Regions from separate parts of the Thermobifida fusca YX genome, predicted to be linked through region 1. Evidence: predicted binding sites of a transcription regulator. Region 1 holds the regulator's gene; the other holds the start of a gene.
The links. The regulator LexA, encoded in region 1, represses DNA repair genes until DNA is damaged. The targets are predictions, from matches to a motif close to TCGAACANNTGTTCGA.
Positions count from the first base shown of each region.

Region 2: TFU_RS13715 (DUF6504 family protein) is a predicted target of LexA. The motif match lies at 10,249-10,264, and genes of this name have one in related genera.

Region 1 covers NC_007333.1:2,511,065-2,525,724, forward strand. Annotated here, with positions in the region: gene TFU_RS10585 (nucleotidyltransferase family protein) at 1-11, opposite strand, end outside; gene TFU_RS10590 (AAA family ATPase) at 79-2,487, opposite strand; gene TFU_RS10595 (ribonuclease HII) at 2,637-3,332, opposite strand; gene TFU_RS10600 (hypothetical protein) at 3,524-4,213, shown strand; gene TFU_RS10605 (SPFH domain-containing protein) at 4,290-5,642, opposite strand; gene TFU_RS10610 (SPFH domain-containing protein) at 5,642-7,258, opposite strand; gene TFU_RS10615 (vitamin B12-dependent ribonucleotide reductase) at 7,465-10,269, opposite strand; gene nrdR (transcriptional regulator NrdR) at 10,392-10,853, opposite strand; gene TFU_RS10625 (LysM peptidoglycan-binding domain-containing protein) at 11,079-11,621, opposite strand; gene lexA (transcriptional repressor LexA) at 11,877-12,635, shown strand; gene TFU_RS10635 (hypothetical protein) at 12,836-13,468, opposite strand; gene TFU_RS10640 (hypothetical protein) at 13,755-14,411, opposite strand; gene TFU_RS10645 (hypothetical protein) at 14,613-14,660, opposite strand, start outside.
Region 2 covers NC_007333.1:3,224,537-3,239,196, forward strand. Annotated here, with positions in the region: gene TFU_RS13655 (inorganic phosphate transporter) at 1-163, opposite strand, end outside; gene TFU_RS13660 (DUF47 domain-containing protein) at 208-825, opposite strand; gene TFU_RS13665 (sterol carrier family protein) at 1,262-1,771, shown strand; gene purF (amidophosphoribosyltransferase) at 1,782-3,236, shown strand; gene purM (phosphoribosylformylglycinamidine cyclo-ligase) at 3,314-4,366, shown strand; gene TFU_RS13680 (DUF3073 domain-containing protein) at 4,535-4,774, opposite strand; gene TFU_RS13685 (hypothetical protein) at 5,213-6,130, shown strand; gene bldC (developmental transcriptional regulator BldC) at 6,826-7,029, shown strand; gene TFU_RS13695 (YkvA family protein) at 7,167-7,529, opposite strand; gene TFU_RS13700 (N-acetylmuramoyl-L-alanine amidase) at 7,770-8,633, shown strand; gene TFU_RS13705 (DivIVA domain-containing protein) at 8,748-9,392, shown strand; gene TFU_RS13710 (TetR/AcrR family transcriptional regulator) at 9,403-10,005, opposite strand; gene TFU_RS13715 (DUF6504 family protein) at 10,277-10,528, shown strand; gene TFU_RS13720 (YigZ family protein) at 10,533-11,174, opposite strand; gene TFU_RS13725 (NUDIX hydrolase) at 11,234-11,725, shown strand; gene TFU_RS13730 (glutathione peroxidase) at 11,785-12,267, opposite strand; gene TFU_RS13735 (hypothetical protein) at 12,416-13,870, shown strand; gene TFU_RS13740 (methylmalonyl-CoA mutase family protein) at 13,933-14,660, shown strand, end outside.

The sequences.
Region 1 (14,660 bases):
GAACGACTCATGAGCGGACCATAGCAGGGGCCGCCCGATCTTCCGGAAGTGTGCAGTCCGTTGCGGCGGCCCCACTGTTCACCGCTGGGTCAGCTCTGTGTAGGCGGCGCGCAGGTCGGCGCTGGTGATCGTGGTCAGATCGGCGGCACTGGCCCGCTCACCGAGGTTCTCCGCGACCCGCAGGTCGCGGTAGGAGCACGCCTTTTCAAACAGTGACCGGGCGAAGCGGCCGTTGCCGAGCTCGTCGATCCAGCCCGACTCGCACACGTAGCTGAAGACCCGTTCCATGTCCGCGCGGGCCCCTTCGTCGAAGGAATCCCCGGTCTGCGCGGCGGTGCGCTCCGCGATTTCGATGAGTTCCTGAGGCGTATAGCTGGGGAAGGCCACGCGCACCGTGAACCGCGAAGCCAGCCCGGCGTTGCTGTGGAGGAAGCGGTCCATGTCCTCCGGGTAGCCAGCGAGGACGATGACCAGCCGGTCCCGGTCGTCTTCGGCGCGTTTGAGCAGGGTCTGCACTGCTTCAGAGCCGAACGCGTCGCCGCCGCTGTAGCCGGGGTTGACCAGCGAATACGCTTCGTCGATGAACAGTACCCCGCCCAGGGCCCGGTCCACCAGCTGGTTGGTCTTGATCGCGGTCGCACCCAGATGCTCGCCCACCAGGTCGGCGCGGCTCGCCTCCACCACGTCGGCGCGGGTGAGCAGCCCCAGCGCCGCGAACACTCGGCCCAGGATGCGGGCCACCGTGGTCTTCCCGGTGCCTGGGGGGCCGACGAAGACGAAGTGCCGCATCGGAGCTGGGACCCGCAGGCCTTGTCCCTCGCGCAGCCGGGCCATCCGCAGTTGGGCGGCGATGGCGCGGACCTGGCGTTTGACCGGTTCCAGGCCGACCATCGCGTCGAGCTCCGCGAGCGCCTCGGTGATGTCGGGGGGCGGAGTGAAACCGGGGAGCCTCGCAGTGAGGGCCTCGTAAGCGGCGACAATGTCGGCGGCCCGCACCGTCACCAGTTCTTCCGGGTCGGGACGCTTCCCGGAAGACTCCCGGGTGACGACCCGCACATCGCGGGCCTCGGCAGCCTTCTCCACCAGGGAGCGGGCGAACCGGCCGTTGCCCAGTTCGTCGACCACTCCGCGTTGGACGACCTGCTCCATCCGTTCCGCTAGTTCCGCGGCGGCGGCCTCGTCGAGCCGGTCGCCGCGGCGGGCGAAGAAGGACTCAGCGATGCGGCGCAGTTCGTCCGCGGTGTAGCTGGGGAAACTGATGCGGGTGGCGAACCGGGAGGCGAGTCCCGGGTTGGAGGCGAGGAAGCGGTCCATCTCCGCCTCGTAGCCGGCGAGGATGATGACGAGGCGGTCGCGGTCGTCCTCGGCCCGCTTCAGCAGGGTCTGCACTGCTTCGTTGCCGAACCGGTCGGGCTGGCCGTCCCCCTCGTTGACGAGCGAGTACGCCTCGTCGATGAACAGCACCCCGCCCAGGGCCCGGTCCACGAGTTCGTTGGTTTTGATCGCGGTCGCGCCGAGGTACTCCCCAACCAGGTCGGCGCGGCTCGCTTCAACCACGCGTGCCGTGGGGAGCAGCCCGAAGGAGTGGAAGATCGTGGCGAGGGTGCGCGCAACACTCGTCTTGCCTGTTCCGGGCGGCCCGGAGAACACAAAGTGGCGCAGCGGCCGGTCGACGCTGTATCCCGCGTCGGCCCGCAGCCGGGCCGCTTCGATCGCGGCAGCGATCGCGCGGACCTGCTGTTTGACCGGTTCCAAACCGATCATGCTCTCGAGCTGGGCCAGCGCCTCCGTGACCGGGATCGGTTCTTCTGCGGCGACCTCTCCTTTGCCCGCGCTGCCTTTCCCGCCGCGGGCGCGAGCGCGCTGGGCCGCGGGGACGGCGGGCCCCGCAGCGGCGGCAGCCCTTCCCTCCTGCCGGTAGCGGTCCAGCTCCTTGGTGAGCTGGCGGGCCGCCACCCACCGCCAGAGCAGGGTCACCGCGGCACCCAGCACCATCCCGGCGACCCCCAGGCTTGCGGGAACCGCCGGAATGGTCATATGGGCCAAGGCCAGCCCGAAGCCGACGATCAGTCCGCCGAGCAGGGTCACCAGCGTGGTGTGCCACACCGGGAACGCGGAGATGCGCGCGGCCACGAGCGCCACGGGCAGCGGCAGCAGCGGGATGAGCAGCAGTGCCGGCTGGCCGTGCAGCGGAATCGACATCAGGGTGTGGGCCACCACCGTCCAGCCCACGCAGACCACGGCGGTGGCGAGTGCCCCGGCGGAGTGCATGAACGCGGTGAACAGTGCAAGCAGCAGAACCGTTCCGGTGACTGTCGCCCACACGGAGAGCTGGGTGAGCACCGCGACCACCGCGGCGGCGAGGACAATCCCCAGCCCGGCGAGCAGCCGGGTACGTAACGGGGTCCGGTGGTAGGTGGAACGGAGGCGTTCCAGAGAGGCCGCCCTGGGCCGCTGCGCGGCTCGGGGTTCGATCTGGCGCCCCATGCTGCCCCTTTCGCGATATGCCCTGTGCGCCCTGTTTCAGGGACACTCGTACCGGCTCGCGTTCCATACTGCCGCTTACCGCGCGTGTCGCGTAAGGAGCGCTGCGCGTGTCGCGGACCGGAGCGGGCCGGGCCCTCCTGCGGACGGGCTCAGTCCAGAAGGCTCAACTGGCCGTCCACGGCGCTGTCCCGGACCACGCGCAGATGGCGCCAGCGCGGCAGCCGGTCCAGGTAGGACCAGGACAGCCGGTGGTGGGGGGTGGGCCCGTGTTCGGCCAGCGCTGCGCGGTGGACCGGCGAAGGGTAGCCCGCTCCCGTAGCGAAACCGTAGCCGGGGTACTCGGCGTCCAGCTCGGCCATGAGCGCATCGCGGTGCACTTTGGCGAGGACCGAGGCTGCCGCGACACTGACGCAGGTCAGGTCGGCTTTGACGTGGGTACGCACGGTCCACGGGGCACCGACGTAGTCGTGCTTGCCGTCCACGATGACCGCATCGGGGCGCACCGGCAGGGCGTCGAGCGCCCGGTGGGCAGCCAACCGAAGCGCCTCGGTCATGCCGAGCCGGTCGATTTCCGCGGGCGAGGCCTGGCCGAAGGCGTAGCCGCGGACCCAGGAACGCACCTGTTCGGCCATGGCGGTACGCCGCCGCGGGGTGAGCCGTTTGGAGTCGGTGAGCCCTTCCGGGGGAGGCGAGCCGTCGGTGATCGCCGCGCAGACCAGGACAGGGCCGGCCCAGGCGCCGCGCCCTACCTCGTCAAGCCCGGCGACGACCCGGGCGCCCGCTGCGATGAGCTCCTGTTCCACGTCGTAGGTCGGCGGGGGAATCGTCGCTGATGCCTTCACCATTCGGCCAGAGTAGCGAGATTCCGCACTACTCCGCGGTAGCGCACGTCGGTCTCTCCGCTTCCCCTATTCTGGGAGAGATACGGGCTGCCCCACACGGCCGTCCCTGCGGCCGCTCCCTCGTGGGGTTACCGTGCCCGTTCGCTTGTTTTCCGTTCCACGTGTTCCTTTGTTCTGTTGGGGGCTGCCTCCTCATGTCCGCCGCCACTCCCGAGCCCACTGGACCCGCACCACAGGGTGGACAGCCAGGGACCGGGGAGGAATCGGTCGCCAAACTCATCTCTATTGCGCCTCGGCCGACCCTTGCCCAGCGGATCATCTCCTGGGCGTCGCGTCCCCCGGGGGTGCTGTACCTGCCTAGCTGCGTCATCGTGGCCTTGGTGCTGCTGTACGAGGACAGCGTGCCCGGTGGCCACCTGCCCAGCTTCATCCTGGGCCTCGGCGGGGGTGCGCTGCTCGCCACCATGGGTGCGCTGCGGCTGGGCATCGCGATGACGGTGGCCCGGCCAATGATCCGCTACTACTGGCTGCGCTGGCTCACTCCACCGCTGATCGCCCTCGCCGCTGTGGTGCTCTCCCTCGCGGATGTCCCCTTGCAGGCGCGGGTGGACGCGTCAGCCGACGACCTGCTGCGGCTGCGAGCCACCTCCAACTCTTCCACGGTGCTCCTCCCGGAGGAGCAGTGGACGGGTTTCTACCCGGTGAGTGAGGTCACCGAGCTCGAAGGTGTGACGTTGTTCACTGTGGAGGGTGCCGGGCTGCTGAAGAAGTCGGGGCTGGCCTACAGCCCCAAAGTGCTGCCGACCGACGTGTTCGTGCCCGGTCACGGCAACCGGGTCTACGAGCACATCGGAGGCGAATGGTACTCCTGGACCGAGCACTGACCTCGGCCGCAACCACGTGCGGGGGTGGGCTTCCAGCCCACCCCCGCACTGTCTGTCGTGGCTGTTTTCCGATGGACTACCGATCCTGCTGGCGGTAGTGGGCGATGGCCTCCTGCGCCTGCTGGACCGCGTCCCCTTCCTCGATGCGCGCACCGATGACGGAGCCGAGCCCGCCCGTCCGGCGTTCCGTGATCCCCGGCAGAAGCTGGGCGAGCAGAAGCGTGGACAGCGCGGACGTGTCCCCTGCCCCTGAGCCGGTGCGCACCACTACCGGAGTGGGGGCCTGTTCGGCGAGCTTGGCGCCCACTTCCAGTCGACGCCGGGCCAGCTCGTAGCGGAGCATCGCCTGGTTGTCGCGGTAGGCGGTGGCGAGCCGCCGCTGCGCAGTGGCTTCGTTGATGGCGGCGACCAAGTTGGTCCGGCCCCGCGTCTCGATCTCGTAGCGCACCCGCTGCGCCTCGGTCTCCTGCTCCTCCAGCATCTGCGCCACGTCCTGGCGAGCCCGGTTCAACGCCGCGTTGACCTCGACGATCTTGGCATCCCGGGTCTTCTTGGACCGTTCGATGTCCATCAGGAGCGTGTCGATGCGGCGCTTGCGGATCAGCTCCCACTCCTGCTCGTAGGCGACCATCTCCTTGGCGACCCGCTCCCGGGTGGACAGGTGCTGCTGGTACTGGTCGGGGAGCTGCACGTCGGGGATGTTGCAGCCCATGATCTGCACCCCGTACCGGCTGAGCTGCCGGTTCAGCAGCTCCTGCATGTCCGCGACATCCGAGCCCCGCAGGTCGTGGGCGTTCTCCGTCTGCACCAGGCGGCTGCGTTGGCGGATCGCATCCTGCACTGCGCTGGACAGCACCAGGTCGAAGTTGCTGGCGCCGATGGTGCGGACGAAGGCGGTCGCGTTCGTGATCCGGAACTTCAGGAAGAACTCGATCGACTTGAGCGGAACGTTCTCTTTGGTGGGGCAGGCGAGCACGGGGGCGTTGTAGGGGATTTCGGTGGAGGTGTCCACCACGAAGTCGACGCGGGTCCACGGGTGCCACAGGTAGTGGCGTCCCGGTCCGAGCTCCGCGACGATAGCCCCGAACTTGGTGAGCACCCCCGTGGTGCCCTGTTCGATCTCCACGATGGAGGAGCGCCACCACCACAGCAGGGCGAGGGCGAGCGAGATGATCCCGAAGAACAGGGCGGGGACCGCGATGACCGTCCCGACGATCTCCCCTGCGGCCAGGGCGGCGACCAGCGCGGTCAGGACCAGGTAGATCCCCACCCACACGAAGGTCATCCATTTGAGCCCGCGGCTGTCCCGGGGAATCACGACGGGGACCAGCGCCCCCTGGTCGCCGCCGCGCAGCAGGCGGGCAATGTCACCCCAGGAAGCGAGCGCCTCTTTGATGGTGGAGTTCCCGCGGCTGACCGGCTGACTCATCACTGGCCTCCCCACTGGTCGGAGTCGTAGTGCGCCGTGTGCGGCTCACCGGGGGACGGGCTGCCCCCTGCTTCCCCCTCCGATGCCGGGCTCTGCTCCGCGAGGGTTGCCTCAGTGGCCTGGGGCGTTTCCTGCTCGCCGAGCAGTGCGGCGATCTCGGGTTCGCGGGCAGCGATACGCTCCTGGATTTCGGCGAGCCGGGTACGGAGCGCGGCGATCTCTTCGTCGGAGAAGAGCACCGGGTCCGTGCCGCCGATGAGCTGCTGCGCCACGCGGAGGAAGTCGATGGCTGCGTCGCCGTCGCCGACCTGTACGAGCTGCGGCAGACTGTCCGCCACCGCTTCCAGCTTGTCCAGCAGGTCCTGTTGGAAGCGGTAGTTGAGGATCTCGGGGGCCTCAGCCGCGCTGACCGCGCGGATGTCCAGGGCTTGCGCTTCCAGCAGCGCGGCATTGGCCTGCGCGGTGCTCTCCGCCTCGACGAACCGCTGCCGGGCCAGGGCACGGGCGCGGTTGGTCTCCCGCTCCAAGGCGGTGTCCATCTGCGCCTGGTACTGGGCGATCTCTGCCTGGATCCCGGAGAGGGTCTCGTTGAGGGAGGCGAGCTCCTTGTTGAGGTCTCCCTCGTTCTGCTCTTTGCGGAGCTGGAGCTGGTACTCGTAGGTGTAGGCCTCTTTCGCCACCCGCACCATCTCGGGGGCGGCCAGGTTCATGCGGTACTCCTGGCTGGACGGCTCCGCGTGGGTGATGTTGACACTGGTCAAGCGCACCGCGGGCAGGAACTGCTGGTTGAGCTGCTCCAGCAGGCGGGTGGTGTTCTCCCCGACCAGGTCGTAGATCTTCGCGGCCTCCTGTTCGTAGATGAGGCTGCGGGTCGTCTCACTGATGGCGTTGTTGAGCTTGTCCTGGAAGCCTTGGACCGCGCCCAGGGTGAAGACGAACTCGATGGGGTCTTCAATGCGGAACTGGAGGAACAGGTCGACCGAGGCTTTGACGCCGCTCCTGGTGGGCGCCTCCCGGATCGGGGCGTTGAAGGGGTATTCCCGGGTCGTGTTGATGATGTAGGACACCCGCTTCCACGGGTTGAGCAGGGTGACCCGGCCAGGACCGACGACCTGCTCCAGCTTCCCGAACTTGCTGATCAGCGCGACGCAGCCGTCGGGCACCATGACCATGCCCTGCCGCCACCAGCTGAAGGCGCCGATCGCGGCGGTCAGCACCCAGTAGTGGGGACCGAAGAAGATCATGGTGGCGTGCGGCAGCGGCAGGGTGACGAGGCTGCCCACCAGTCCTAGCATCACGAGCAGGATCACTGGGAGCAGGGCTCGCGCGGTGCGGCCGCGCGGGATCACCATGGGGCAGATGACGTGGACGGGTCCCTCGGGGCCGCGCTCGTAGCGGCTGCGGTTGAGTGCCTCGCCCGCGTTGGCTAGAGACGTGGTCTGCTGTTCGATCCGGGTGCCCACGGAAGCGTTCTGGTCGCGTGCGGCCAGGAAGTCCGCGGGGTCGAGTCCATACTGCTCAGCTGCCTGGTCGACAGCGTCGCTGAGCACCTGGCGCGGATCGCCTCCTTGGGCGATCGCGCTTGCTGCCCCGCGCACGGCTTGCGCAAAGGACATAGGCGAGGACTCCTCTCCATTGATGTTGAGGACATACTGTCCAGACGCGGTGGACACTCGTCTGGTTCCGATTCCTCCGCGGTCCCGGCATCCTTTCACAGGGATACGGACTTCCGAGTAACAAGAGAGCAACCGTCCCAAAATGCGCGAGGGCGGCCGGGTGGCCGCCCTCGCGGGACGTGGCTGCGGGGATGCCCTGCAGTCGGTTAGCTGCAGCCGCTGGTCGAGCCGCAGCCTTCGCAGACGTAGCAGCTTCCGGACGGCCGCATCTTGGTGCCGCAGCTCACGCAGAGCGGCGCGTCAGCGCTGAACTCTTTGCGGGACTCCGTGGACTCCACCGTACTCCGCGGCTTCGGCTCCGGTTCCGGAGGCGCGGTCAGCGTCTCGGTGACCGGCGCGGACTGGGCGTAGGTGACCACTTGGGCAGCGACCTGGGCCGGGTCCTCGCCGGCGGCCTGGGCAGCCCGCTCTTCCGCGGTGAAGACGCCGAGTGCGGCGCGCTCCTCGTACGGCAGGTAGTCCAGGGCGAGGCGGCGGAAGATGTAGTCCACGACCGACTGCGCCATCCGGATGTCGGGGTCGTCGGTCATCCCCGCCGGTTCGAAGCGCATGTTGGTGAACTTCTCCACGTAGGTCTGCAGCGGCACCCCGTACTGCAGCGCGATGGAGATCGCGATGGAGAAGGCGTCCATGATCCCGGCGAGCGTAGAGCCCTGCTTGCCGAGTTTGAGGAACACTTCGCCCAACCCGTCGTCGGGGTAGGAGCCGGCGGTGATGTAGCCTTCAGCACCCCCGACCGTAAAGGAGATGGTCTGGCTGGGACGCCGCTTCGGCAGCCGGCGCCGCACCGGGCTCCGGAGCTCGACGGGGCGGGACTCCTCCTTCTTCTCCTCTTCCTTCTTCGTGGTGGACAACGGCTGGCCGACCTTGCAGTTGTCGCGGTAGACCGCGAGCGCCTTGAGGCCCTTCTTCCAGCCTTCGAAGTAGAGGCGTTCGAAGTCCTCGACCGTGGCTTCCTCGGGCAGGTTGACGGTCTTTGAGATCGCGCCGGAGAGGAACGGCTGGACTGCCGCCATCATCTCCACGTGGCCCATGGGTCGGATGTAGCGCTTGCCGGTGGCGCAGTCGAAAACCTCGTAGTGTTCCGGGCGCAGTTCAGGGGCGTCGACGACGTGGCCGTGCTCAGCGACGTAGTCGACGATGGCCTGGATCTGGTCTTCGTTGTAGCCGAGGGTGCGCAGCGCCCGCGGAATGCCCTGGTTGACGATCTTCATGGACCCGCCGCCCACGAGCTTCTTGATCTTGACCAGGGAGAAGTCGGGCTCGATGCCGGTGGTGTCGCAGTCGAGCATGAAGGAGATGGTGCCGGTGGGGGCGAGCAGGCTGGCCTGGGCGTTGCGCCATCCGTGGCGTTCCCCGAGTTCCAGGCACTCCTTCCACGCGCGGGTGGCGGCGTCGTGGATCGGCTTCTCCAACTGTCCGACCGGGCGGAGTGCGTCGTTGGCTGCCGCGTGCTTGCGCATGACGCGCTTGTGGGCCTCCGCGTTCTTGGCGTAGCCCTCGTAGGCGCCGACGACCCCGGCCAGTTCCGCGCTGCGCCGGTAGGCCGCGGCGGTCATCAGCGAGGTGATCGCGGCAGCCACCGAGCGGCCCCCGTCGGAGTCGTAGGCGTGCCCGGTCGCCATGAGCAGGGCGCCCAGGTTGGTGTAGCCGATACCGAGCTGGCGGTACGCGCGGGTGGTCTCGGCGATCTTCTCGGTGGGGAAGTCGGCGAAGCAGATGGAGATGTCCATCGCCGTGATGACCAGCTCGGTGAGCCGTTCGAACTCCTCGACGCGGAACGAGCCATCCTCGTCGAGGAACTTCATCAGGTTGATCGAAGCCAGGTTGCAGGACGAGTTGTCCAGGTGGACGTACTCGGAGCAGGGGTTGCTGGCAGTGATCCGACCGCTTTCCGGTGTGGTGTGCCAGTCGTTGATGGTGTCGTCGTACTGGATGCCCGGGTCCGCGCACTCCCAGGCGGCCTGAGCCATCTTGCGGAACAGGTCCCGGGCCCGGACCTTGCTGATGACTTCCCCGGTGGTGCGGGCGATGAGGTCGAAATCCTCATCGTTCTCCACGGCACGCATGAACTTGTCGGAGACCCGCACGGAGTTGTTGGCGTTCTGGTACTGGACGCTGATGATGTCAGCGCCGCCCAGGTCCACGTCGAAGCCGGCGTCGCGCAGCACCCGGATCTTGCGTTCTTCGCGTGCCTTGCATTCGATGAACTCTTCGATGTCTGGGTGGTCGACGTCGAGGACCACCATTTTGGCGGCCCGCCGGGTGGCGCCCCCGGATTTGATGGTTCCGGCAGAGGCGTCGGCGCCGCGCATGAAGGACACCGGGCCGGACGCGGTTCCACCAGAGGAGAGCAGCTCCTTGCTGGAGCGGATGCGAGAGAGGTTCACCCCCGCGCCGGAGCCGCCCTTGAAGATCAGCCCCTCCTCCTTGTACCAGTCGAGGATCGACTCCATGGTGTCGTCCACCGACAGGATGAAGCAGGCGGAGACCTGCGCCTTCGACGAGGTTCCGACGTTGAACCAGACCGGGGAGTTGAAGCTGAACATCTGGTGGACGAGGGCGTACTTGAGCTCGTGATCGAAGATCTCAGCGTCCTCGTCGGAGGCGAAATAGCCGTGCTCCCGACCGGCTGCGGTGTAGGTGTCGACGACCCGGTCGATGAGCTGTTTGAGGCTCCACTCGCGTTGCGGGGTGCCCAAGGCGCCGCGGAAGTACTTGCTGGCCACGATCTGGGTGGCGTTCATCGACCAGCTCTTGGGGAATTCGACCCCATCCTGCCGGAAGTTGACCGAGCCATCGCGCCAGTTGGTCATGACGACGTCGCGGCGTTCCCACTCCACAGTGTCGTAGGGGTGGACTCCAGGAGTGGTGAAGACGCGTTGGATCTTCACCCCCCTGCGAGGTTTTCTGCCTTTACGCGTGGCAGAGCCGCTCACCGTCTCGGTCATCGTGCTTCGCTCCCCTTGGTGGAAAGGTGTATCCGAGGGTGGTCGCCGTTCGTCTGCCGTAGCCGGCGGCACCCTGAGTGTCCTCTATGGCTTGTTGAACGCTGTGGTGCCCGGTGGTGGGTTCAGCCCTGGGTTGCTGTGCGCTCTGCCCTCAGCTCCGCGATCTCGCGTTCGAAGTCTTCGAGGGATTCGAAGCTGCGGTAGACGCTCGCGAAGCGCAGGTAGGCGACTTCATCGAGGTCGCGCAGCGGTCCGAGGATGGTCAGTCCGATCTCGTGCGAGCTGACTTCCGCAACCCCGCGGCTGCGGATCTCCTCCTCGACCCGCTGTCCGAGGAGCGCGAGCGCGTCCTCGGTGACCGGGCGGCCCTGGCAGGCCCGTCGGACTCCGGCAATGATCTTGCTGCGGGAGAAGGGCTCCGTGGCTCCTGATCGCTTGGTGACCATGAGCAGCACCGTCTCCTGGGTGGTGAACCTTCTCTCACAGGCCGGGCAGGAGCGACGGCGTCGGATCGCTGTACCTTCTTCTGCGGCCCGGCTGTCGATCACCCGGGTGTCCTGGTTGTGGCAGAAGGGACAGCGCACTGTTTGTCATCCTTCCCAGGTCAACACCGGACAACCACAATTTGTGGATGGTTTCATCCACGAAGGCACTAGATCTAGTGGCCGTTAACCTACGGCTAGAGAGTCTTAGACGCAACCTGAGACAAGTCCGTCCGGCGTGTCGCCACGCACGGCTTCGGACTGCGAACGGTGTGTGTGGCTGGAGATGTTCGCAACTGTGCGGTGTGCGGGAGCGAAGCGTCTGTCTCAGGGGGATGGTAGAACGAGTTCCTGTCCTGGGGTGAGCACCGGTTCGGTGAGGCCGTTGATCTCGACGATCTCGTCCACAGTCTTGCGCGGGTCTTCTGCGGGACGGAGTCGTTCAGCGATCTCCCAGAGCGTGTCTCCCTCGTTGACCACGACCGTGCGTGACCGTTCGGGGAGGTGGAGGAGCGTGTCGGTGGAAGCGTCCGCGTTGGAGGCGCTGAGGGCCAGAAACGCTACGGCGAACAGGGCGCAGCCGGCGGCGGCTGCCGTGCCGAGCAGGCAGAACAGGACGATCCGTCCTCTCCTGGTCAGCCGCGGGGGCCCTGCGGGGACGGGGCGTACGGCCCGTTTACGGGCGGGACTGGCCGGACTTCGCCGGACCTCGGGTGGAGGGACGTCATTGATCCACTCCGGTACCTCCTTGGACCAGTCGTAAAGATCGGTTTCCAGACCGCCGCGGGCAGCGTCCGTGTCGCTCGTAGACCGACAGGAAGCGCGGGCAGCGGATGGCGTGGGGGCATGCGGCAACGCGGCCTGGGACATCGTCCTTCCCTTCGAACCTCCGCCCACCAGAACCGGCGTTCGATTACTACCGCATTCTGGGAAATTTTTCAGCATCATCTCGAACGTTTGTTTGATATTGCCTTGTCCAAGGACTAACGTGGAATGTGTTTCGCTCCGGTAGAGCATCGGCGTCGGTCCTATCACGCCGACGCCCTCGACCTTCGGAACGAGCATTGATGTCGTAGCAAGCCGACAGTCCCCAACGGAGGACACTAACCGCCGAGGAGGCCGGACGTGCCGGAGGAGAACCGCGGAGGGCACCAGCCTTACACGGAGGAGAGTTCCGTCTCCGCACTCCACCCGGTCCGCACGGATGACTCCGTGGGGTCCTCTGCCGAGCAGACAGGTGACGCTCCGACACTCACGGAACGTCAGCGGAGTGTCCTCAACGTCATCCACCGCTACGTGCGTGAGCGGGGATATCCGCCGTCCATCCGGGAGATCGGGGAGGCGGTGGGGCTGTCTAGCCCCTCAAGTGTCGCGCACCAGTTGAAGGTGTTGCAACGCAAGGGGTACCTTCACCGCGATCAGAACCGCCCCCGAGCGGTGGAAATTCGTATTCCACATAAAACTTCCGGACGCACGCGAAGGGAACTCGGCGGGCTCTCCGGCTCCGAGGAAATCGTGGACATTCCCCTGCTCGGCCGGATCGCGGCGGGCGGCCCGATTCTGGCGGAGGAGCATGTCGAGGATGTGCTCTCCCTGCCGCGGCAGCTTGTCGGAGAGGGCACGCTCTTCATGCTCACCGTCGTGGGCGATTCCATGATCGATGCCGCTATCGCCGACGGTGACCTGGTCGTTGTCCGTCAGCAGCCTGACGCTAACAACGGGGATATCGTGGCCGCGCTTCTAGGCGACGAGGCCACGGTCAAGGTCTTCAAGCGTGACAGAGAACACGTCTGGCTGCTGCCGCGAAACAGCGCCTACGATCCCATCAACGGCGATTCTGCGACCATTCTGGGCAAAGTCGTCACCGTTCTTCGCAAGGTATAACGACTTCGCTTCAGTTTGATACGACCCCGTAATTAATCTCTGAATTGTCCTTTTTGGGCCATTTGTCGGTAATTGTTACCGCTGTTTTCTCGTAGGATTTTCCGCCCCGTTGTCTCCACTGGCCTGGCCGCCCCAGGCGCGCCGCAAGGGGCACGCACTGGGGACGGCCAGGACTGGTCACTCTCGTCTGGAACGGTCCGTTACTGGTAGTCGCCGCGGCGGATCTCTTCGAGGGTGGCGCGGGCCAAGGTCTCCGCTTCCTGGATCGCCTCCTCCTCGGGAAGCGACACCCCGAAGTTCACCTTGTCGTAGCAGGACGCGAACGACAGGTTCGCCACGTACGTGGCAACACAGCCGACCTGGTTCTCACTGTCGTACCAGGACACGGCTCCTTCACCGAGGCCGGAGACCTCCGTCGTGGTGTAGTCCTGGGAATACCACTCCAGGTCGTCGCTGGTGTGGTAGCGCTCCCCAGGGTCGTTGAGCATGATCGTGAGGAAGGCGTAGCTGCCGTTGCCCAGGCTGTTGACGTTGTCCCAGGAGCAGTGCTGCCCTTCCCACCATTCCTGGCCGCCGGTGTCGACGTCTTCAACCTCCCCGCGGTAGTCGGGGACGAGCCGTTCCAGCTCGCTGTGCTCCCCCACCGAGCAGCCGGGCAGCATCGTGAAGTCCCCTTCCACCTCGGACGAGGTCGTCCCCTGGGAGTCCGAGGTCTCCCCGGTGGCGGACGTCTCCTGGTCTGAGGTGCTGTCGCTGCTGCTCAGAGCGGCGAATACGAGGATCCCGGCGATACCGAGGACCGCTGCCGCGCCCACGACGATCCCGGCGATCAAGCAGCCGTTTCTCCCTGTCTTCTGCGGAGCAGGCGGATATCCTCCCGCTCCGTACGGCGGGGGAGAGAACTGCGCCCCGTGGGGCGGCTGCCCGGGGGGAGGAGGCGGGGGGCCGTAGGGCTGGGATCCGTACGGGGGTTGCGGCCCGTGCGGCGACGAGGGAGAAGAAGGTTGGGTCATGGGATGATCCTTATCCAACAACAGTGGAAGGTCGTTCGTGTGCGGGGTTTCACGGCATCCCTGGCGGAGGCCGCCCCGGCAGGGCTCTCGACTGCTGGAAGCGGATTCACTCCTGCTCCAGGGTCGCGACGATCTCCTGGGCCACGCTCACGGCACCGTCCATTGCCTCTTCCGCAGAGACCTCCCGGGTGGCGGAGAAGTCCGTGCTGGCCTCGTAGCAAGCGGAGATCATGAGATTGGACTTCCGCACCGCCACGCACCCGTGCAGGGTTGTGGCGTCGTACCACCGCACGGCCTCGTCTCCGAGTCCCGTCACGGCGGTCGTCGCGTTGTCCTCCGATTCCCGTTTCAGATCGGCTCGGGCGGAGGCCTCTCCCCCGTGGCCGAAACGGTTTCCGCTGCGGATGAAGGCCACACTCACGCTCGACGGCATCCCGGGAGAATCCTCCGTGGTCGTCCACCGGCATTGGGTGCCGTCCCACCACGTAGCGCCCTGGGTGTCTACGGGAGCGTCGAGGTCGGTCACGTACCCCTTGACCAGTTGGTCAAGGACTCCGCTCTCTTCGACGAGGGCGCACGGTGGGGCCTCCGCATAGTCCCCGCCGGGACCGCGCAGCCAGACGAGGAGGCCGACTCCTCCGCACCCCAGCAGCACGAGGACGAGTACTGCGCTGACCAGCACAGCCACCGCGCAGCCGCGTCCGCTGCCGCGCGGCTCCTCATGGAGGGTGGCGGACCCGCCGGGGGGAGGCGGCTGGACCATGGACTTCCCTTCACCTGTCCGGAGATCGACGCTCTTCCTCTGCCACCGAGCCAACGTTACTCGCTGGTTCGGACGGGAGGTCTGGCAGAGGAGCCCGATCCCTGAGCATCACTTCACCGGGTAAGAAGCCGCTTACCGCGATAAAGTTCGCGGTAATCTCCCCAAGCCGGGCGGAGCGGACGGTCCGGCTTCCCGGCTCCGTTACAGGGCCGCCGCCACCTCTGCGGCGATCGCCGCTACTTTCTCCCC
Region 2 (14,660 bases), 710 kb from region 1:
CGAGCAGGGTCATCAGCGTGGCCAGGGCGATCGCAACCCCAGGGGTGAGGGCCCTGGACACGATGGCGGTGACAATGGTGTGCGCGGAGTCGTGGAGGCCGTTGGTGAAAGCGAAGAGCAGAGCAGCCAGGACCACCGCGAGCAGGGCGGATTCGAGGAGCACGGGAAAGTGTTCCTGAGTCGGGGTAAGGGGGTGGTGGGGGTGGGTCAGGCTTCCTTGACCGCGATGCTTTCAATGGTGTTGGCCACGTGCTCGAAGGCGTCGGCTGCGGCTTCCAACTGGTCGACGACGTCTTTGAGTTTGAGCACGGTCAGCGCGTCGTATTCTCCGCCGAACAGGTGGGCGAGCAGACGCCGGTAGACCTGGTCGGCCTGGTTCTCCAACTGGTTGATGGCCACCCAGTAGCCGGAGAGGTTGCGTAATGACCGTAGTTTCGGCATGGCTTCCGCGGTGAGTTCGGCGGAGCGTTCCAGGATCCCGACCTGGTCGATGATGCCTTTGGGGAGGCGGTCGAGCTGGTAGAGCCCGATGAAGTCCACGGCCGCTTCCATGGCGTCCATCACGTCGTCCAAGCTGGACGCCAGGCGGTAGATGTCCTCGCGGTCGAACGGTGTGACGAAGCTCGTGTTGAGCCGGCGCATGATCGCGTGGGTGCGTTCGTCCCCCGCCTGCTCGCACTGCCGCATCTTCTCGGTGATGGCTTCTCGGTCGGCGTCTTCGCTGATGAGTTCCACCAGCAGCCGCGAGGCTGTGACTAGGTTGTTCGCGAAATCGGCGAACATCTCGTAGTAGCTGTCATCGCGCGGTGTCAGGCGAAGACGCACATCTTTCTCCCATGAGTGCGGTAAGGCTCATGTCCTTGAAGTGTCGGACCCTGTCCCGCGGAAGTCCCTTCGGGCACGACCGCGCCGCACCCCGGCGCCTGCGACGCGGGGTGCGTCACTCGATGTTCACTTACAGCTACCCCAGCGTCCGCCAGAATGCCGACGTAGTGGAGCGATTCCATCCTAACCGCCTCCCCTGCGGCAGGCAGGGAGATGACTCATCAACGCACTGGCAGTCCTCGGAGGTATGGTTCGTGAACGAGACGTGAAACCGGGGGAAACCTGCAGGTCACAGCGTTTCACCGGCACGTCATCGCCACAAAACGCAAGATTAACGCACAAGTTCTGGCAATAACCCCGAATCAGGAGAACTGGCAATTTATCCACACACCGTCCCGGTGGGCACGGTGATTGTTCTGCGATCGTGACCTCTCCCATGGCATCTCTCTCCCCTGCTGCGCGGCGCCGCCTCGCCGCCCTACGCTCCGCACTCGACGAGCAGCTCGCCGCCCTCGGCGAACCGCCCTATGCGGGACCGGGCCACCCCGCTGCTGCCCTCACCGCCTGTGTGCAGGCCCTGCTGCGCGCCCAGCGCCGCGGCCTGGCCCCGCACCGCCCAGGGGTCAAGGCTGCGGTGCGCGCCACCCTTGCCGAACTGGCCTCCCGCTACCCCGGACAAGCCGTTGAAGTGCGAGTTCCGCCGTATGGGGCAGTGCAGTGCTTCCCCGGTCCCCGCCACACCCGCGGCACCCCGCCGAACGTGGTCGAAACCGACCCCCTGACCTGGCTTGCCCTGGTCACAGGTGACCTCACCTGGGCAGATGCGGTCTCTTCCCACCGTGTGTCAGCCAGCGGAGCACGCGCCGACCTGTCCCCGGCCCTTCCGTTGTGGTCTCCTCCACACGAAGCACCCCTGCATGGCACCGGCACCGGTGACAGCCGTTAAGCTGGATCACGTGTCGCAACCCGACGGCCGCCTCAGCCTGGACATCGATCCTTTAGAACGCGGACCGCAGGACGCCTGCGGAGTGTTCGGGGTCTGGGCTCCCGGCGAAGAAGTAAGCAAACTGACCTACTTCGGTCTCTACGCGCTCCAGCACCGCGGCCAAGAGTCCGCGGGCATCGCCCTCAGCAACGGTGAGCGGATCGTCGTCTACAAAGACATGGGGCTCGTGTCCCAGGTCTTCAACGAAGTCACCCTGGACTCCCTCAAAGGGCACCTGGCGATCGGCCACTGCCGCTACTCCACTACCGGCTCATCCGTCTGGGAGAACGCGCAACCCACGTTCTTCAGCGCGCGGGAGGGCGGTCTCGCGCTCGGCCACAACGGCAACCTGATCAACACCCCGGAGCTCGCGGCGCTGCTGCCGTCGGATCGCCTGAGCGCGACCACGGACACCGAGGTGCTCACCCGTCTGCTCGCCGCCGCCCCGCACCGCACCACCGAGGAAGCCGCCCTCGACGTGCTGCCCAAAGTCAAGGGCGCATTCTCCCTGGTCTTCATGGACGAGCACACCCTGTACGCGGCTCGCGACCCCCAGGGAATCCGCCCGCTGGTCCTGGGCCGCCTCGACACCGGGTGGGTCGTGGCCAGCGAGACCGCGGCGCTCGACATCGTTGGTGCTTCCGTGGTGCGCGAGGTCGAACCGGGAGAGCTGCTGGTCATCAACGCGGACGGCGTCGCTTCCCGGCGTTTCGCCCCGGCCGAGCCCAAAGGCTGCCTGTTCGAATACGTCTACCTGGCCCGTCCCGACACCACGATCGCGGGACGCAACGTCAACAGCGCCCGCGTCGAAGTGGGGCGGCGGCTGGCCCGGCAGCACCCGGCCGATGCAGACGTGGTCATCCCCGTCCCCGAATCGGGCACGCCCGCGGCCGTGGGCTACGCCGAAAGCAGCGGCATCCCGTTCGCCCAAGGGCTGGTGAAGAACTCCTATGTGGGCCGCACGTTCATCCAGCCGAGCCAGACGCTGCGCCAGCGCGGCATCCGGCTCAAGCTGAACCCGCTGCGCGAAGTCATCGAAGGCAAGCGGCTGGTCGTCGTCGACGACTCGATCGTGCGGGGCAACACCCAGCGGGCCCTGGTGCGGATGCTGCGCGAGGCGGGCGCTGCCGAGGTCCACGTCCGGATCTCCAGCCCGCCCGTGATGTGGCCCTGCTACTACGGCATCGACTTCGCCACCAAAGCCGAACTGATCGCGGGTAGCCTCTCCGTCGAAGAGATCTGCCAATCCATCGGCGCAGACTCGCTCGGCTTCATCGATCTCGATGAACTGGTCGCAGCCACCAGAGTCGAGAAGAACCGGCTGTGCCGGGCCTGCTTCGACGGCGTCTACCCGGTCGAGGTCGACGAGGACTCCCGCGGCAAGTACCTGTTGGAGAAGTCCTGCGGCGCCCCTAAGCGCCCCTAGCCGCCGTCACGTTCCCAGCCGTCTGTGTGCCTGCGGTCCAGCCGCACGGCAACCTACGACTACAGAAGAGGTTTTCCGTGTCAGAGCGCGCCCCCACCGCTTATGCCGCCGCCGGCGTCGATATCGCCGCCGGGGAACGCGCGGTGGAATTGATGAAGCGACATGTGGCACGCACCCACCGGCCGGAGCTCGTCCCCGACGCCAGTGGTTTCGCCGGGCTGTTCCGGCTCGATCTCTCCAAGTACACCGCCCCCGTGCTGGCCACCTCCACCGACGGTGTCGGCACCAAGGTGATGCTCGCCCAGGCATTGGACCGGCACGACACGATCGGCATCGACCTGGTCGCCATGGTCGTGGACGACCTGGTGGTCAGCGGAGCCGAGCCGCTGTTCCTCACCGACTACATCGCCTGCGGCTCCGTGGTGCCCGAGCGGATCGCCGAGATCGTCAGCGGGATCGCGGAAGGCTGCTGCCAGGCGGGATGCACGCTGATCGGCGGGGAGACCGCGGAACACCCCGGTGCGATGGGTCCCGACGAGTACGACCTGGCCGGGGCCGGAACCGGGATTGTGGAGGCGGATGCCATCCTCGGCCCGGACCGGGTCCGCGTGGGCGACGTGGTGATCGCGATGGCCTCCTCCGGCCCGCACTCCAACGGCTACTCGCTCATCCGGCGTATCGTGGCCGACGCCCAGCTCGACCTGCACGCGAACGTGCCGGAACTGGGCGGCCCGCTCGGCGAAGTCCTGCTCACCCCTACGAGGATCTACGCCAAGGACTGCCTGGCGCTCGCCGCCGATATGGAAGTGCACGCGTTTGCCCACATCACCGGGGGCGGGCTTGCCGCGAACCTGGCCCGTTCCCTGCCCGCTACCGCGGACGCTGTCGTGGACCGCGCTTCCTGGGCGCCTCCCGCGGTCTTCGGTTTCCTCGCCCGCCACGGCCAGGTCTCCCAGGAGGACATGGAAGCCACCTTCAACATGGGCGTGGGCATGGTGGCGATCGTGGCCGAGGACGCCGCGGAGCGGGCGCTGGAGCTGCTCGCGGAACGCGGAGTGCCCGCCTGGGTGCTGGGCTCTGTGATCCCCGGTTCCGGGAAGGTGGTGATGACCGGGGAATACCGTTCGTAGACATGCGAAACCGGGGCTTCTCAACGGTGAGAGCCCCGGGTTTCGCCGCTGTCTAGATGTCTGGCTCGGCGGTTCCGTCGCCCAGAGTCGCTCGATTTACTCGAGAGTCACGCGATCCGGAATCCGGTCCCGTGCGATCTGTCTCTGGTCGACGTGGAGATCAGCAGATCAGCGACGTTCTGAGTCGGAGCCATCGCTGGGCGGGTAGTTCTCCGCGAAGTCCGCGTAGCGCTCGATCAGCTCGTCGTAGGGGTCCCGGTACGTGTCGTCCGGTGAATCCGAAGACTTCGACGCACCCCCACCGACACCCAGCTCTGCCCGAAGCCGATCAAGGTCCGTGTTGACGGTGCTGTACTTCAACCGCCGGGCGACCTTCTGCTGCTTGGCCCTGGCACGGCCGCGCCCCATTGGCTCGACCCCCTCAACGATTGGGTTCTTCCAAACCCGTTCACTAGCAAAACCGCATTGCCGGGCTGGCGGCCATCACCGAACTGACGACAGGCCCCAGCTTTACGTACGAATACAACCGTACCCGGTTCAGAGGCGACGTGCCTACGCCGCCCGTGTCCTACCGAGCGTGCCGCTTGTGTCACGCCCGTGGAGGACGGGATTGCGCGACGCACAACCCTGAGGTTTCACCTCCTACAGACTAGGAACGCCGTCTCGTCCCGCTTCCTTCCCCGCACCAGAGCATGCCCCGCGGGACGGGACCGGATCCCGGTGCGGGTCACGTGTGAGGTTACTCTCCTTGCCACGGTGCCCTTCAGCGGGACCGCTGTCCGAAAACTGCCGCCATTCCAGGCGAAATCCCCGCACGTCGGCGCCGTTCTGTGCCACTATGCGAACGTGCTCCCCTATCCCGCCTACCTTCGCCTCTACCAACCACTCTCCGTTTTTCCCCGTCGCGAACGGGAGTACTGGAAGGCGTATGCGGAGTCGCCGCGGTATCGGGGGCGGCACGAGGCGATGGCTGCTGAGCACGCGGAGAGCCTGCACCGGCTGCTCTCCAAACCGCCGCTGGCTGCGCCCCTGGCAGAGAGCAGCGACGCCTACATCCACCGGGTCGGCGACGAGCTGCTGGTCTGTCCTTGGCAGACACGGCTGCGTTCCTGGCTCGCTTTCTCCACGTTACAGGCTACGACGTCGCGGCGGCTATTCCAGAGTTTCCTGCCGGACTTGGTCGCCCAGGAGACCCAGCGCGATTTCGAGCGATGGCAGTCCCGCACCGGTCGCACGCGGCCTCAGATCCTGACCAGCACGTGGGAGGTGCCGCTCCCCTGGTTCGTGCTTTTCGATGCCGCAGAGCGCCATCTCGTCCTGGACCAGGCCGGGGAGGAGTACCGTCCTCCTGCGCCTCATGGCGGGGCGTGCCCCCAGTGTGCGACCTCTCTTCCCGCTTTCCAGCAGACGCCGGTGCGCGCGCTGCTCTACCTCACCCGGGCCGCCGACGCGCTTCCTCGCCTGGTGAGAGCGGTTCGCCTCGTGAGCGGATACTCCCCTGCGAGTTCCTCCTTCCTGTACGCCTTGGAACGACTGGAGGAGTGGGTGAGCGCGGTGGCGCACCCCCGCGCACTCCTGGAGCTTGACTACGGCGGCCTTGTCCTCCTCATGGACGACGCCACGCTGCGGTCGGACCAGTCGGTCGCGGAGGTGCATACGGCACTGACCGCGATCGAACAGGACCGGCCGGAGCTGGTGGCCGCAATGCGCTTGCGGCTGCGGACGCGGTGGAACGCGATCCGCGCGCTCCGCCACGCCAATTGAGGGCCCTGCGGGTTTGCCCGCCTTCGCGCTCACCGCGCCCAGTGTGCAGGCTCACAATCCCCGTTTCCCCCGGTGGCAAACCTGGTTCGCCAGGTTTCTCGGGAGGTGTTTCCGGTTGTCGCAGGGTGGACGCGGGGGATGGCTCCATAAGCCTCTTAGTTGACAACAAAATTACCAAAGGGGGACATACCCTTCGATAGACGGCGATATAGACTGCACTGGGACCGTTACAGAGAGCAACGAGAACATTCGAGAACCCCTACCGCATAGGGGTTTCCACGCCGCGCGTCTGCGTTGGCGGCCGTCCCAGGCCTGCCACCGGCGCCCTGACCCGCACAGGAGGAAAAAGGCCAGACCAACCATCCACGACCGCACCCGAGGAGGGGGAGCATCCCCAGTTAAGGATGCGCTGTCTTTGCGTTTTCGGTCAGCCGGATTACCGAAACCCCCGTCCGAGAATGAAGTTTTGACCGAATACGCCACATGCCACTAAACGTATCGCTAGAATCACTCAGCGTGACGCGCTACATGTGCGACTTTGCAATCCCATTTGACAAAGTCGCGTTAAGTGGTCGCACAATCACCTCGGGTGATGCCAATATAGACCTCAGGGAAATATTGGACATCCGGACCAAGCGCCAGGATTGAAAAGTCTCAAGGATCAACACACCGATCCGGGAGGAGAGGCCGTACATATGTCAACTCGCACGCCCGAGGCGGAACCCCTGTTGACCCCTGCCGAGGTCGCCACGATGTTCCGCGTGGACCCGAAGACCGTCACCCGGTGGGCGAAGGCTGGAAAGCTGACGTCGATCCGCACCCTCGGCGGTCACCGCCGCTACCGGGAGACCGAGGTTCGCGCCCTGCTGGCCGGGATTCCCAGCCAGCGTAGCGAGTAGCCCTCCTCGCCTCGACCAATTCGGCGGGATGGCGGGGGGACGCCCGCGATACCCGAAAGAGTAGAGAATCTCGAGGGGCGGGCCGCTATGGCGGTCCGCCCCTCAGCATGGCGCGGCGTCTCTTGCACAGACCCACTTCAGGACAGCACTTCCCCCTCGATGTAGTCGGTCCCGATCTGCTCCCAGTGGAGGAAACGTTCCGTCTCCCCCAGCAGCATGGCGGTCAGCCACACGGCCACGCCCACGTCGTCCGCGGCTCCGAAAAGGGGGATGAACAGCTCAGGAACGAGGTCGATGGGGGAGATGATGTAGGCGAGAGCGGCGAGCAGCAGCACGATCTTCGAGGTAGACAGCTCGCGGTACTGCCCGCGCATCCGGGCTTTCAGCATGCGGGGAAGGGCTTTGACCCGGGCCGCGAGGGACGGCTTCCCGGGCTGGGTGCTCTCATAGACCAGCTTCATGGCGGCAGCGCCGGCCGCAGCACGATTGGACTTGCGCATTCCTCCACCTCGTCGGGTCCGTGCGCCCGGAGAAGTTCCGGACGTCTCTTGCGATATGACGTGTCTCCGTTCGGTTCTGTTCCCTGCCCCGCCCAATCCCACGCCCGACACATCCCGCTTTGTCCGCCTGTTCCCCGCGTGCGTTCGGTAACCGATGTGGCATAGGTTGGTTATGGTCATTGCGGCCACACCCATTCCACCGTTACGACTGTCTGTTCCGGAGGAAGCATTACCGCCCGAGTGCCCGCTCCCCCGCGCCTGCTGCGCCTCCTCGCAGCCGTTACCGGAATACTGCTGACCACCGCGTGCTGGACGCCTCCCCCGGACGCCCGCCCGCCCATGGCAGAGACCGCCTCGCTTCCTCTGCCCAGGCCGGACGACATGCCCGGACCGCGCGACACGCCCGCACCGTCGCCTCCGGCTGCGCCGCTGCCCCTCGACGGCGCCGTAGTCGTCGTCGACCCGGGCCACAACGGCGGCAACGCTGACGCGGCCCGCGAGATCAGCCGCGCCGTTCCCGCAGGCCCCAGCACCAAGGAGTGCGACACGGTGGGCTCCCGGACCGAGGACGGCTACTACGAGCACGAGTTCACGTGGGAGCTGTCCCTCCTCGTCCGCGACCGCTTGGAGGAGCAGGGCGCAACCGTCATCCTCACCCGCGACAGCGACGACGGGGTCGGTCCCTGCATCAACGAACGCGCCAAGATCGGCAATGAGGCTGAGGCGGACGCGGCGATCTCCATCCACGCCGACGGCGCCGCCCCCGGCTCACGGGGCTTCCACGTCATCGTCCCCGGTGAAGTCCCTGGGTTCACCGAACCGATCCTGGAGTCCTCCTACGCCCTCGGCGTAGCGCTCCGCGACGAATTCCACGCGGTGACCGGACACCCCTACTCCGACTACCTCGGTGAGGAAGGCATCGACGTCCGCACCGACCTGGGCGGGCTCAACCTGTCCACCGTGCCCAAGGTGTTCCTCGAAGTCGGCAACATGCGCAACCCTGAAGACGCGGCCAAGCTCACCGACCCCGAGTGGCGTGCCCTCGCCGCGGACGGCATCGTCGCCGGGATCAGCCGGTACCTCGAGGAGGCGCCAGCGCGGTGACCCGCAGCCGCCTGGCACGGCGGCACGGTTCCCCGCTCGGACCCGCTTCCCCACAGGGTGCCCCGGACACTCCGGGTTCGCTTTGTATGGTGCTGATCACTTCCTGACTGCACAATGGGTGCTATGCCACTGACATCCAGTGACGTGCGCGACAAGCGGTTCAGCACCTCGCGCCTGCGCCTAGGGTACGTCCAGGAGGACGTCGACGCCCTGCTGCGCCGGGTGGAGGAGACGCTGCGCGCGCTTGAGCAAGGAACCCGCCCCACAAAGCTCATCACCGCCTCCGACGTAATGCGCGCGCAGTTCCGCACCACGGTCATGCGGCCGGGCTACGACGAAGAGGAGGTGGACGCCTTCCTCGACGAAATCGCGGAAACCCTGCGGGAACTCGGGCTGTACTCGCAGCAGTTGCGCACCGGGAAGCACAGCGCCGAATACTTCCGCCGCGAGGCCGCCCCCAAGCCCCGGGAACCGGTCTCCCCGCGCATGCGCCCAGAAGACATCCGGAACAAGGGCTTCCACACCACCCGGCTGCGGATCGGCTACTCAGAGGAGGAAGTCGACGCCTTCCTCGACCTGGCCGAGGCCACGGTTGCCGCTCTGGTGGAGGGCAGGCCCCAGGAGGCCCGGTTGACCGCATCACAAGTGCGCGGCGTCCGCTTCTCCAGCACGCGGTTCCGTCCCGGCTACGTAGAAGAAGAGGTGGACGCGTTCCTCGACGAGATCGCCGACGAGCTGGAACGCTACGGCCTGCACTGACCTCGGCGGATCAGTCGGCGCGCAGGCTCGCGAGCAGCAGGTCGGCGTAGTACTCGCCCAGCTGGGCGCCGTCCAGCTCGCCGTCGGCCCGGTACCACATGCTCAAGTGGTGGATGGAGCCGAAGAAGTAGTTGACCACGATGTCCGCCGGGATCTTGTCTTGGAATACCCCTTCACGCATCCCCTCCTCGACCAGGGAGCGGAACAGCTCGTGGTAGGCGCGGCGCTCCTTGCGCACCTCGCGCTGGCGGTCCGGCGAGAGCATGTGCAGTGAGCGGAAGAAGATGACCATGTCGTCAAGGTTGTCCACGGTGGTCTTGACGACATCGGCGGCCGCTGCGTGCAGGCGTTCGGTGACGTCTCCACCTCTCTCGACGATCTGGGCGAGCCGGCTCATCTGCAACTGCAGCACGCGCTGGTAGATCGCGAAGAGCAGGTCGTCCTTGGAGGTGAAGTAGTGGTACATCGCCCCCTTGGTGACCCCGGCTGCCTCAACCAATTCTTGGACTGAGACGCGGTCGAAACCACGCTGGGCAAACAGCCGGGTGGCCTCGGCCAGGAGGCGGTCCGGCACGGAAGGGGAGACCGTGGTGGACTCCGCTGACTGCGTCATGTTCCCCTACACCTCTCGCGTCCGCCGCGGATCTGCGGCGCCGTCACTCCCCGGATGGGCACGTCCCCTCAGCATAGAACACGCGACATACCGACCAGTCTGTCGGTTCGGGTAACCATGGCGGGGAAACCCTGACACCATTGTGTTCCGGAGCTCACCCACCGCTCAATCCAGCAAGAATGAACGGTAAGGGTTTTCGTATTAAGGTCTAGCTTCGACCCGCTGCCACAGACTGTCCCACAACCGAACCTATGTTCGATAAAGTGCGCGGGTGAGTCTTTACAACGAGCAGATCGACGTCCGTTCCACCACTAACGACGCTCCTGTCCTCTTCTCCTGGCGCGGCACCCTCTACCGGGTGCGCCGCGTCATCGGCACCTGGCACGGCACCAGTTCTGAGGCCGCCAGCGAAGTGCGGCTCGTCCGAGTCGCCGCCGAATCCGACCACGGCCACCGCGGCATCGCCGACATCGTGCTCGACACCGCGACCAACCATTGGACGATGCGTCGTCTGTGGTACTGACCGGCTACGGCGCGGTCCCATCCGCGCCGACTTCCACCTCCACGGTCGTCTTTCCTTGCAGCTCGCAGAGGGCCTGCCCGGCGGTGATCTCGGCCACCCACGCCGTGAAATCCGCCGGGTCGGTCCCGTACAGCGCGACATCGATCTCCACGTCGGCCCCGTACCGCACGTCCACGACCCGGTGCGGCGACTCCCGCAGATCGCTCTCCAACCGCCCGGCCTGCTGGTAGTCGGCGAGCACTGTCACCACCGGAAGAGAGCGGCGCTCCAAGATCCCGACCTCGTCGATCGCCGCGGCCACCGCGCTCCCATACGCCCGGATCAGCCCGCCCGCGCCCAGTTTGATCCCCCCGAAATAGCGGGTCACCACCGCAGCCGTGTCCGTCAGCCCGCGGTGCCGCAGCACTTCCAGCATGGGCACCCCCGCGGTCCCGGCGGGCTCCCCGTCGTCGCTAGACCGCTGGATCCTGCCGTCCTCCCCCACAATGTAGGCCGTGCAATTGTGGGTGGCGTTCCAATGCAGTTTGCGCCGCTCCGCAATAAACTCCCGTGCCTCGTCCTCGCTGCTCACCCGGGCAAGCGCGCAAATGAACCGGGACTTTTTGATCTCGATCTGGTGTTCGCCGCCGCGTCTGATCGTTCTCATGCCGCCTTCGATCGTATGCGCCGCGTCCCGGCCCCAGCATGCTCTGTATGGTCGGTGCCATGCCGACACCTCCCTTCGTCCTCCGCTTGCGCGAGCAGGTGGGCCACGCCCTGCTGCCCCTCGTCGGAGTGACGGCCGTGGTCATCGACCCTGCCGGGCGCATCCTCCTGCACCGCCGCGCCGACGACGGACGCTGGTGCACCCCTGGCGGCCTCGTGGAACCAGGCGAGCAGCCAGCCGCCACCCTGGTGCGGGAACTGGAGGAGGAAACCGGGCTCCGCGTCCACCCGGAAACCCTGGTCAGCGCCGTCATGGAAGCGCCCTACACCTACCCCAACGGGGACCAGGTGCAGATCCTCGACCTCACCTTCCGGTGCCGTCCCCTCTCCGGGGAAGCCCGCGTCAACGACGACGAGTCGCTCGACGTGCGCTGGTTCGACTACGCCGCACTCCCGCCCATGCCCGGCCGCATCATGCGCCGCATCAACCACGCACTCGAAGGACGAGTCGGCTGGTTCGACCGCCGCAACGGCCCGTGGAGCGAGACCTGACCGTGCCGGGCAGGCGTCGCCGGCGCGCCCCACACGCTGCTGGGCCGCGCCGGATCCGGTCAGTTCGGCAGGTTCTCTTCGATCGCCCTGATGATCTCGGGGTCTTCAGGCTCCACCTGGGGCCGGAAGCGGTACAGCACCCTGCCGCCGGGGGCGACCAGGAACTTTTCGAAGTTCCACTGGACATCCCCCGCCAACCCCTGGGAGTCCCGAGCCTTGGTCAACTCGACGTACAACGGATGCCGGTTGGGGCCGTTGACCTCCATCTTCTCCAAGATGGGGAAACTGATGCCGTACGTGGTGGCGCAGAACAACCGGATCTCCTGGGCATCCCCCGGCTCCTGGCCGCCGAACTGGTTGCACGGCACCCCGATCACCGAGAACCCCCGGTAGGCGTACGCTTCCTGGAGCCTCTCCAGGCCGCTGTACTGGGGGGTCAGGCCACACTTGGAAGCGACGTTGACGATCAGCAGCAGTTGCGTCTGCGGCAGCCGGAACGGCTCGCCCTCCAACGTCCGCAACTCGCTCTGGTAGATCTTCATGTCCCGGAGCCTAGCCTCAGCCCCCTGCCCGTCCGAAGACCCCACAGGCGAATCCTGCCGCGCCGCATGCCGAACCGTCCCGTGCTCACTCCCCCGCGGGCCTAGGATCGTGGCGCAGGCAATCCGGCACAGAGAGTTAGGGAGCGTCATGCGCAGCAGACAGCACGGCCTTTTGCGGCTGGTCACCAGCGTGGTCCTCCTGTCTGCCGCAGTGTCCTGCACCGGTGAGGACAGCCCCGAGCCGGAACCGTCGCCCACCCCGCAGCCGACCCCCACCGTCTACGCGGGGGAAGCCCCGCCCGGGCTCGCCGCCCAGCCGCTGCGCTACCTGCACGACCCTGCGCAGCCCGGCCAGGACATCCTCAGCGACCCCCTGGGGGTGCGCATCCACTCGGTTGGCGACGCCTTCCTCATCAGCTCCAACAGCGAAGAACGGCACCTGCTGCAGCACGCGGCCGACGGCACAGTCCTGTGGCAGGGGGAATCCCACATCGAACGGTTCACCCAGGACCGGGACGGCGCAGACGTCTTCGAAGTGAGCACCCGCACCGGCGACCGGGTGACCCGCACCGTGGTGAACGAGGCCGGGGAAACCGTGTGGACCGGCTCCGACCCCCGGGAGAGCTACCTCAACGGGCTCGTGGTGCGTGCCCCCGCCGAGTGGAGCGCCAGCGACCCGTACGGCACGTTCACCCTCCGCGACCCCGCCGCGGACGGCGTGGAATGGTCCTACGAGTTCACCGCCCCCGACGAGGCGGAAGCCAGCAGCGCCGAGGACCGCGACACGGCAGACGACGAAGACGACGCAGCAGAGCAGGCCGCCCACCTGGGAGTCCCGGTCGGGGCGCGCGACGAAGTCGTGCTGCTCGACGACGGCGCGGGCCTGCTCCAAGCCCGCGACCTGACTGACAAAGGGGCGCTGCTGTGGAGCGTCTCCGGTGACACGGTCGCTGCCGACGACGGCCGCACCCTGTCCGCTCCCCGGCCGCGCCTGGTCGGCTTCTACTCGCTGCCGGCCGACGACACGTCGCCCAGCGACGAGGCAGACGACGAAGACACCGACGCCGAGGCGCAGCCGCGCCGCACCGTCCTCGTCCGCTGGAGCAGCCCGGAAGAATCCTCGCTGCTCTCCCTGCACGACCTGCGCGACGGGGAGACCCTGTGGACGCTCACCGAACCCGGCAGCAACACGGTCGGCCGGGCTTTCGCTACCACCCCGGTCACCGGAACCGTGTGGAACGGCACCACCGGGGTCCTGCTCGTGCCGCAGGCCGACGCCACCACGTCGCTCATCGCCGTGGACCTGGTGTCCGGGGAAACCCTCTGGGTGTTCGAGGACGCTGTGGAACGGTCGATCGCCCCGCGCTTCGCCCTGGCCGGATACGTCTACGGGGACACACGCGCCGAAGACGGGGGTACGCAGGTCGTGTTCGACAGCAGGACCAAAGACGTCGTCGCCGACGACCTTTCCGGCTATGTGGAAGCGGTGACCGACGACGGGTACGCCCTCGTCGTCCAGAACCGCCAGCGGTTCGTCTTCGCCCCCGAAACCCCGCCCGGCGGCACCGCCACTCCGTCACTGTCCCCCACAGAGCGTGGCTGAGATGCGCTTTCCCTGAACCCTGGTGCCCGGCGAACCGAACGCCATTCTCTACTATCCGGGGTATGAGCGTGCCGGAGAACACAGCCACGGCGACCGGTGCTCTGCCCTTGGCAGCTGAGTTCCCCTCGGTGACGAAGGAGCAGTGGCGCGAACTGGTCGCGGGAGTGCTGCGGAAGAGCGGGGTCGACGTCGAGTCGGCGCCCGAGACGCCCGAAAGCCTCCTGACCACCACCACTTACGACGGGATCGCCATTCAGCCGCTGTACGACAGCGGCGACGACATCGAATCCGGTTTCCCCGGCCTTGCGCCGTTCATCCGGGGAGCACAGCCACAGGGCGCGGTTGTCGAGGGCTGGGATGTGCGCCAGCGCCACGCTCACCCCGACGCCGCGACCGCACGCAACGAAATCCTCGAAGACCTGCACAACGGCGTCACCTCGATCTGGCTGGGCGTGGGCGCCGCCGGAGTGCCCGTCGACCGGATCGACGAGGCGCTCGCCGACGTCCACTTGGACCTGGCCCCGGTCGTCTTGGACGCCGGAGCCGACTACGAGGCTGCCGCGGCCGCCCTGCTCGCCGCCTACGCCGACCGGAACCTGCCGGACAGCGTGGTCTCCGGCAACCTGGGCATCGACCCGCTGGGAGTCGCTGCCCGCACTGGGGAGCGGGCCGACCTGGCCGCGGCCGCGCGTTTCGCTGCCCCGCTCGCCGCCACCCGGCCCCAGTTGCGTCTCGTTGTCGCCGACGGCACCCCCGTGCACGAGGCCGGCGGCTCCGAAGCGCAGGAACT